Regions from separate parts of the Amycolatopsis stemonae genome, predicted to be linked through region 2. Evidence: riboswitches for the same ligand, from Rfam matches in the RefSeq annotation. Region 2 holds a riboswitch; each other region holds the start of a gene.

Region 1 (2,237 bases), on a different contig from region 2:
CGGCGCGCGGGTCGTCGCCGTCGAGATCGACCCCGTGCTCGCCGAGCGGCTGCCGAAGACCGTCGCCGAGCGGGGGCCCGAGGCCGTGGAACGGCTGCAGGTCGTCGGGGCCGACGCACTGCGCGTCACCCGCGAACAGCTGGGGGAGCCGACCGCGCTCGTCGCCAACCTGCCGTACAACGTCGCCGTCCCGGTCGTGCTGCACCTGCTCGCCGAGGTGCCTTCGCTCAAGTCTGGGCTCGTCATGGTCCAGACCGAGGTCGCCGACCGGATGGCCGCCGGCCCCGGCAGCCGGATCTACGGCGTGCCCAGCGTCAAGCTCGCCTGGTACGGCCCGGCACGCAAGGTCGCCGCCGTGCCACGCTCGGTGTTCTGGCCGGTGCCGAACGTCGACTCCGCGCTCGTCGCCTTCGAACGCGGTGACGCTCCGGCGTCGGACGACCGCGATCGGCTCTTCGGCCTCGTCGACGCCGCTTTCTCACAACGCAGGAAGACGCTCCGCGCCGCGCTCGCGGGCTGGGCGGGCTCGGCCGAGCGGGCCGGCGAGCTGCTGACGGCCGCCGGGATCGACCCGAAGACCCGTGGTGAGCAGCTGGACGTGCACGACTTCGCGAGGCTCGCCGCCGCGCGTTAGCACGTCCACAGTAGAGACGGCGAAAATACGCCTCCCGACGTGCGATCTCGCGATTCGGACACCTCCACTCGTGTGATCTGGGCCAACGGGCTTGCTTTCGCTCCGCGGGATCGGTTTTACTCAGTACGTCCATCCCGAGCGACTGAGAGACCTGGCTCGCCGAAGTCGCAGCAACCACCCTCCACAGGGCAGGTGCTACCGCCAGGACCGATGGAGGCCGTTTCCGATGAAGAGGGTAGCCCGCCCCCTGCTCCTGACCAGGCGTCGCGTAGTCGACGAAGGCCGCCGCTCCGTGACCGCATGTCGACGCTCCCACTGAGCTCGTCCCAGCCGGTCCACCTCTTCTTCACGCACCGTCCATAACGGACGGACTCTGCTTGCGGCCGGGCGCCTCCGAGTGAGCGCGCCCCGTTTTCTGGAGCCTTCGTGATCACCGTCGAAAACCTGTCCAAGTCCTTTGCCACCAACGGAAATTCGGTGCTGGCCCTGCGCGACGTGAGCGTCGACGTGCAGGCCGGCTCGCTGTTCGGCGTGGTCGGTCCCGCCGGGTCGGGCAAGTCCGTCCTCGCCCGCTGCATCGCGCTGCAGGAGCGGCCGGACCGCGGCGTCGTCCGCCTCGACGGCCTCAACACCGGCACGCTCGACGGCCGCCGCCTCCGCGAAATCCGCCGTCAGCTCGGCGTCGTCTCGACGAAGCCGGAGCTGATCGCCGAGCGCACCATCGCCGGCAACATCGCGTCCCCGCTCGAGCAGCTCGGCGTCGACGGCCCGCAGCGCCGCAGCCGGGTCGGCTCGCTGCTCGACCTCGTCGGCCTGACGCAGCGCGCGGCGCAGCGTCCCGGCGAGCTGTCCGCCGGGCAGCTCCGCCGGGTAGCGGTCGCGAAGGCGCTCGCGGCGGCCCCCGCCGTGCTGCTCGCCGACGACCCGACCGCCGGGATCGACCCGGAGGAGGCCGGCGCGGTGCTCACCGTGCTCGACCGCGCCCGCTCCGAGCTGGGCACCACCGTCGTCGTCACGACGCCGGACGCCGGCGTGGTCCGCCGGGTCTGCGACGACGTCGCGGTGCTCGAGGACGGCACGGTCGTCGAGCGCGGCACGGTCCTCGACCTGATCGCGGACCCGGGCAGCCGCACCGCCCAGGCGCTGCTGCCGGCCATCGAGACCACCCGCGCGCAGACCTCGCGCTACGACCGCTCGGCCGACGTCGTGCTGGTCGGCTTCGCGTCGGTCGGCGCGCTGCTGCCCGAGGCCGCGGGCCGCTTCGACGTCGAGTTCGCCACCATCGGCGGCGGCCTGACCCGCATCGGCGACACCCCGGTCGGCCGGTTCCGCCTCGGCGTCCGCGGCGAGCGGGCCGACGCGGCGCTGGCCTGGGTCGCCGAGCGCGGCGGCCACGTCACACACACCGCGCGCGGCCCGCAGGGCGTCGCCGCGGCCTGACCCCGACCCGATGACGCCCCGATGCGCACTTCGCATCGGGGCGTTTTCGCGGGCACGTAGGCTGGTCGGGTGCTCGCCGTAGTTCCGCCCCCAGTCACCGTCCGGGTCCCGGCCAAGGTCAACCTGCACCTTTCGGTCGACGACCTGCGCGAAGACGGTTACC
Region 2 (2,237 bases):
AGGACCGTCTCGGCGTCCGGGTCCAGCTTGCCCGTCTCGACCAGCTTCTTCGCCGTGGCAACGGTGACCCCGCCGGCCGTCTCGGTGAAGATGCCCTCGGTGCGGGCCAGCAGACGGATGCCCTCGACGACCTCTTCGTCGGTGACGTCCTCGATCGCGCCGCCGGTGCGGTTGACGATGTCGAGCACGTACGGGCCGTCGGCCGGGTTGCCGATCGCCAGCGAACGGGCGATCGTGTCCGGCTTCACCGGCTGGACCACGTCGTGGCCCTCGCGGAACGCCGTCGACACCGGCGAGCAGCCCGTGGCCTGGGCGCCGAACACCTTGTACGGGCTGGCGTCCACGAGACCGAGCTGGCCCAGCTCGCGGAAACCCTTGTCCACCTTGGTCAGCTGCGAACCGGAGGCGATCGGCACGACGATCTGCGGCGGGATGCGCCAGCCGAGCTGCTCGGCGACCTCGAAGGCCAGCGTCTTCGAGCCTTCCGAGTAGTACGGCCGGACGTTCACGTTCACGAACGCCCACTTCGGGTGCTCGCCGGCCAGCTCGGTGGCGAGGCGGTTGACGTCGTCGTAGTTGCCGTCGACGGCGATCAGGTCGCCGTCGTACACCGCGGTGGTGAGGATCTTGGCGCGCTCGAGGGTCTTCGGGATCAGCACGACCGACCGCCAGCCCGCGCGGGCCGCGGCGGCGGCCGTCGCGTTGGCCAGGTTGCCGGTCGACGGACACGCGAGCACCTCGAACCCGAACTCGCGCGCCGCGGCCAGGGCGACGGCGACGACGCGGTCCTTGAAGGAGTGCGTCGGGTTGCCGGTGTCGTCCTTGACCCACACGCGCTTGAGGCCGAGCTCCTTCGCGAGCCGGTCGGCGCGGATGAGGCGGGTCGCGCCGGGCTCGGTGTTCGGGATCTCTTCGACGTTGGACGGCACCGGGAGGAGCTTCTTGTAGCGCCAGATGTTCTTGGGGCCGGCCTCGATGTCCTCACGGCGGACGCGGCCGAAGTCGTAGGCGACCTCGAGCGGCGAGAAGTCCTCGGCGGAGACGAACTCGGGGGCGAGCGGCTGCCGGTGGCCCTCTTCCTTCGACACCAGTTCGACGGCGGGACCGAGATCCGGGGTCTTCGTGGTGGAGGTCGTTCCGAGGGTGGCGGTCATCGCGAGGTTCCTTTCCTCATCTGCCCCGCCGAAGCGGGCCGGAATTGGCACCGTGGTCGTCAGCTACCCCGCGATCGCGGGATGACGGGCTGTACGCCGGTTGCCGGGGCTTCGTCGGGCCGTTCCCTCTGCCCCTCTGGATGAGCGGTATTCGGTTGTCGGTGCGCGCGAGTCAGCGCGCCGCCTCGAGGACACCGTACGACATGGCGGTCACGCTGTGCCATGGTGGCTGCCCGACATCACCGGAGCGGGGGCACGAAGGAGCAAGTGAGAGGATTCGTCCGTGACCGCGCAAGCCACCGCCCCGGCCCCGCTGCACCTGGTGCTCGGCGAGGAAGAACTGCTGATCGAGCGGGCCGTCCGCGAGACGCTCGGCGCCGCCCGCGCCGTCGACGCGACGGCCGAGCTGACCCGCGTCCGGGTGTCCGAACTCACAGCGCCCGAGCTCGCCGAACTGGTCAGCCCGTCGCTGTTCAGCGAAGGCCGTGTGATCGTCCTGGAGTCGGCGCAGGACATCTCGCAGGAGCTGGCCGACGCCGTCGCGTCGTACCTGAAGGACCCGGCGGACGGTGTCGTGCTGGTCGTCGTGCACACCGGCGGGGGCCGCAGCAAGGCGGGCAAGTCGCTGCCGGCCGCGCTCAAGAAGGCCGGCGCCGAGGTCACCGAGTGCCCGAAGCTGACCAAGCCGGCCGAGCGCGAGCAGTTCGTGCGGCACGAGGTGCGCCGGGCGGGCGGCAAGATCGACCCGGCCGGGGTGGCCGCGCTGATCGACGCCGTGGGCTCCGACCTGCGGGAACTCTCCTCGGCGGCCGGTCAGCTGGTGGCCGACACGGGCGGGACGGTCGACGCCGACGCGGTCCGCCGCTACCACCGCGGCCGCGCCGACGTGACCGGGTTCGCGGTCGCGGAGAAGGCGGTCGGCGGCGACCGCTCGGCGGCGCTGGAGTCGCTGCGCTGGGCGATGCAGCTGGGCGTCCCGCACGTCCTGGTGGCCGACGCGCTGGCCGACGCGGTCCGGACGATCGCCCGCGTGTCCGGCGCGGGCCGGGGCAACCCGAATCAGCTGGCGGGCGAGCTGGGCAT
Region 3 (2,237 bases), on a different contig from region 2:
GACGCCGAGCGCGTACACGCCGACGGTGTTCGGCGAGCCCGCTTCGTGGCGCTCCGGACCGGTGTTCCAGACCACCGCGTCTTCGGTGACGAGCTTCGTCGCGCCGCCGCCGGCGAGGTACGGCCGGGCGGCGCGCAGCCAGTCGGCGCGGCCGATCAGCGCGCCCGCGCCGAAGGGCGCGTACAGCTTGTGGCCGGAGATGGCGACGTAGTCGACGTCCAGGTCCCTGACGGAGATCCGCCGGTGCGGGGCGAGCTGCGCGGCGTCGAGCGCGACGCGGGCGCCGTGCTTCCTCGCCACGGCGGCGATTTCGGCGACCGGGAGCAGCTCACCGGTCACATTGGACGCTCCGGTGACGACGACCAGCCGCGGCCCCTGCGGCGCGTCCGCGAGCGCTTCGTCCACAGCGGACACCGCGGCGAGACGCGTGCGCGGGGTCGGGATCCGCCGGACGTTCGGGCCCTGCCACGGCAGCAGCGCGGCGTGGTGCTCGGTGTCGAACACGATCACCGTGGTGTGGCGGGGAAGGCTGCGCGCGAGCAGGTTGAACGAGTCGGTGGTGTTGCGGGTGAACACGACCGTGTCCGTCCGGCGGGCGTCGACGAAGCGGCGCAGGACGTCGCGAGTGCGTTCGTAGAGCTTGGTGGAGACCTGCGACGCGAAGCCGGCGCCGCGGTGGACGCTGGCGTACCAGGGCAGGAACTCGTCGACCTTGGCGCGGACGGCGTCGAGGCACGGGGCGCTCGCGGCGTGGTCGAGGTTGGCGTAGCCGATGGTGTCCCCGGTGACGAGCGGGACCCGCAGCGCGGCGCCGGCGACGGCCGGGATGCCTTGCGCGGCAGGGGTGATCGCGGTGGTGCGGTCGAGGGCGAGAGTCATCGGGGTGCCTCCTCGGCGGTCCGGGGGACCCCGGCGAGGGGCCCGCGCTTGCCCGTCGCACGACGCGACCGGCCCGGTCTTCACCCGGGGCACCCCACCGCGGTAGGAGGGTTGCCGGCCAGCAAGCCGGGGCTTCGCGCTGGCACTCATGACCTGGCACAGAAGGTAACCGAGAACGCGCCCGGCGGCCAACCCCCGGCTCACATTCTGAGACGCCGCTCACAGCCGACGCCGGACGTTTCCCGCGTCGTTCGCGCTGGTCAGAGCTTCGCGCGGAAGTGCCCCGGCAGCTGCGTGACCGCATGGTCGGAGAGGTGCGTCGCGGTGCCCGCGTACTGCTCGGCACCCGCGGTGAACAGCCAGCCGCCGATGGTCTTGCCGTCGACGGGCTCGCCGTGGGCCGCCGCCGAGGCGTCCGGCAGGGTCCAGAGCGTGAAGTGCACGTGGGCACCGGTGCTGCTGCCGCCGCAGGGCAGCGCGTTGCCGGTCGACCCGAGCACGGCACCGGCCTCGACGTGCTCGCCGTCGCTGACCTTGATGCCTTCCATGTGGTAGTACCCGGTCCGCCAGCCGCCGGCGTGGTCGATGGTCACCCAGTCGCCACCCGCGCAGTGCTGCAGGCGGACGGTGCCGGCGAGCGGCGCGCGGACGGTCCGGTCGGCCGGGCTGAAGTCGATGGCGTTCTCGACGCCGGTGCTGCCGTCGTCGGAGTGGATACCGGCGGAGTAGACCTGCTGACCGGCCTTGAACGGCAGGGCGAGCGCGGGGAACGGCGCGACTTCGGCGGTCGCGGCCGGCGCCGAGACGAGCCCGAGGGCGGTCGTGACGGCGGCGACCAGGAGCGCCCCGCGAACGTGCAGTTTCGTCACCCTGCGTACTCCTTTGGCCTAACGCTCACCCATTCGAACTAACCCGATCGAGCGCACAGTAGGCCAAAGGTTGGATCACTGGGAAGATCACGTGAGATTTTCGTGAGGCGCCCCTCACCCTTGCGGGAAAAGATCACCAGGTCGGCACTGAGACCGGACAAGGACCGGACAAGCGCTGTTCACGGCCTTGCCCTGCCGAAAACGGCATCACGCGTGACGGGGCGGGCATCACGCGTGACGGGGCGGGCATCACGCGTGATTGGAGGGGCATCACGCGTGAGTGGGGGGCGACACGAAGTCGTCCGACCGGTCACGTCGCGGGGGCGACCACGAACGGGCTAACGGCCCGACTCGCCCTTCCAGCGGGCCAGGCGGCCGGCGCGGTCCACCGCGCGGATCCGGCGCTCGGCGGCGTCGCGGACGCCGCTCGTCGTGACCACCAGCAGCTGGTCGTTCTCCTGCAGCCGGCTGGTCTTCTGCGGGGTGAAG

What was found. A riboswitch is a leader RNA that binds a small molecule or an ion and turns the genes downstream of it on or off. The one in region 2 is predicted to bind S-adenosylmethionine.
Region 1: it holds a riboswitch for S-adenosylmethionine, as region 2 does, so the genes downstream of both, ACYVLJ_RS02665 (methionine ABC transporter ATP-binding protein) here and thrC (threonine synthase) in region 2, are expected to answer to the same signal.
Region 3: it holds a riboswitch for S-adenosylmethionine, as region 2 does, so the genes downstream of both, ACYVLJ_RS26185 (aminotransferase class V-fold PLP-dependent enzyme) here and thrC (threonine synthase) in region 2, are expected to answer to the same signal.

Annotation. Positions count from the first base shown of each region.
Region 1 covers NZ_BAAGUJ010000001.1:527,488-529,724, reverse strand. Annotated here, with positions in the region: gene rsmA (16S rRNA (adenine(1518)-N(6)/adenine(1519)-N(6))-dimethyltransferase RsmA) at 1-634, shown strand, start outside; SAM riboswitch class I at 761-851, shown strand; gene ACYVLJ_RS02665 (methionine ABC transporter ATP-binding protein) at 1,061-2,074, shown strand; gene ACYVLJ_RS02660 (4-(cytidine 5'-diphospho)-2-C-methyl-D-erythritol kinase) at 2,144-2,237, shown strand, end outside.
Region 2 covers NZ_BAAGUJ010000019.1:135,366-137,602, reverse strand. Annotated here, with positions in the region: gene thrC (threonine synthase) at 1-1,154, opposite strand, end outside; SAM riboswitch class I at 1,168-1,301, opposite strand; gene holA (DNA polymerase III subunit delta) at 1,438-2,237, shown strand, end outside.
Region 3 covers NZ_BAAGUJ010000007.1:201,741-203,977, forward strand. Annotated here, with positions in the region: gene ACYVLJ_RS26185 (aminotransferase class V-fold PLP-dependent enzyme) at 1-879, opposite strand, end outside; SAM riboswitch class IV at 919-1,033, opposite strand; gene ACYVLJ_RS26190 (M23 family metallopeptidase) at 1,140-1,748, opposite strand; gene ACYVLJ_RS26195 (potassium/proton antiporter) at 2,087-2,237, opposite strand, start outside.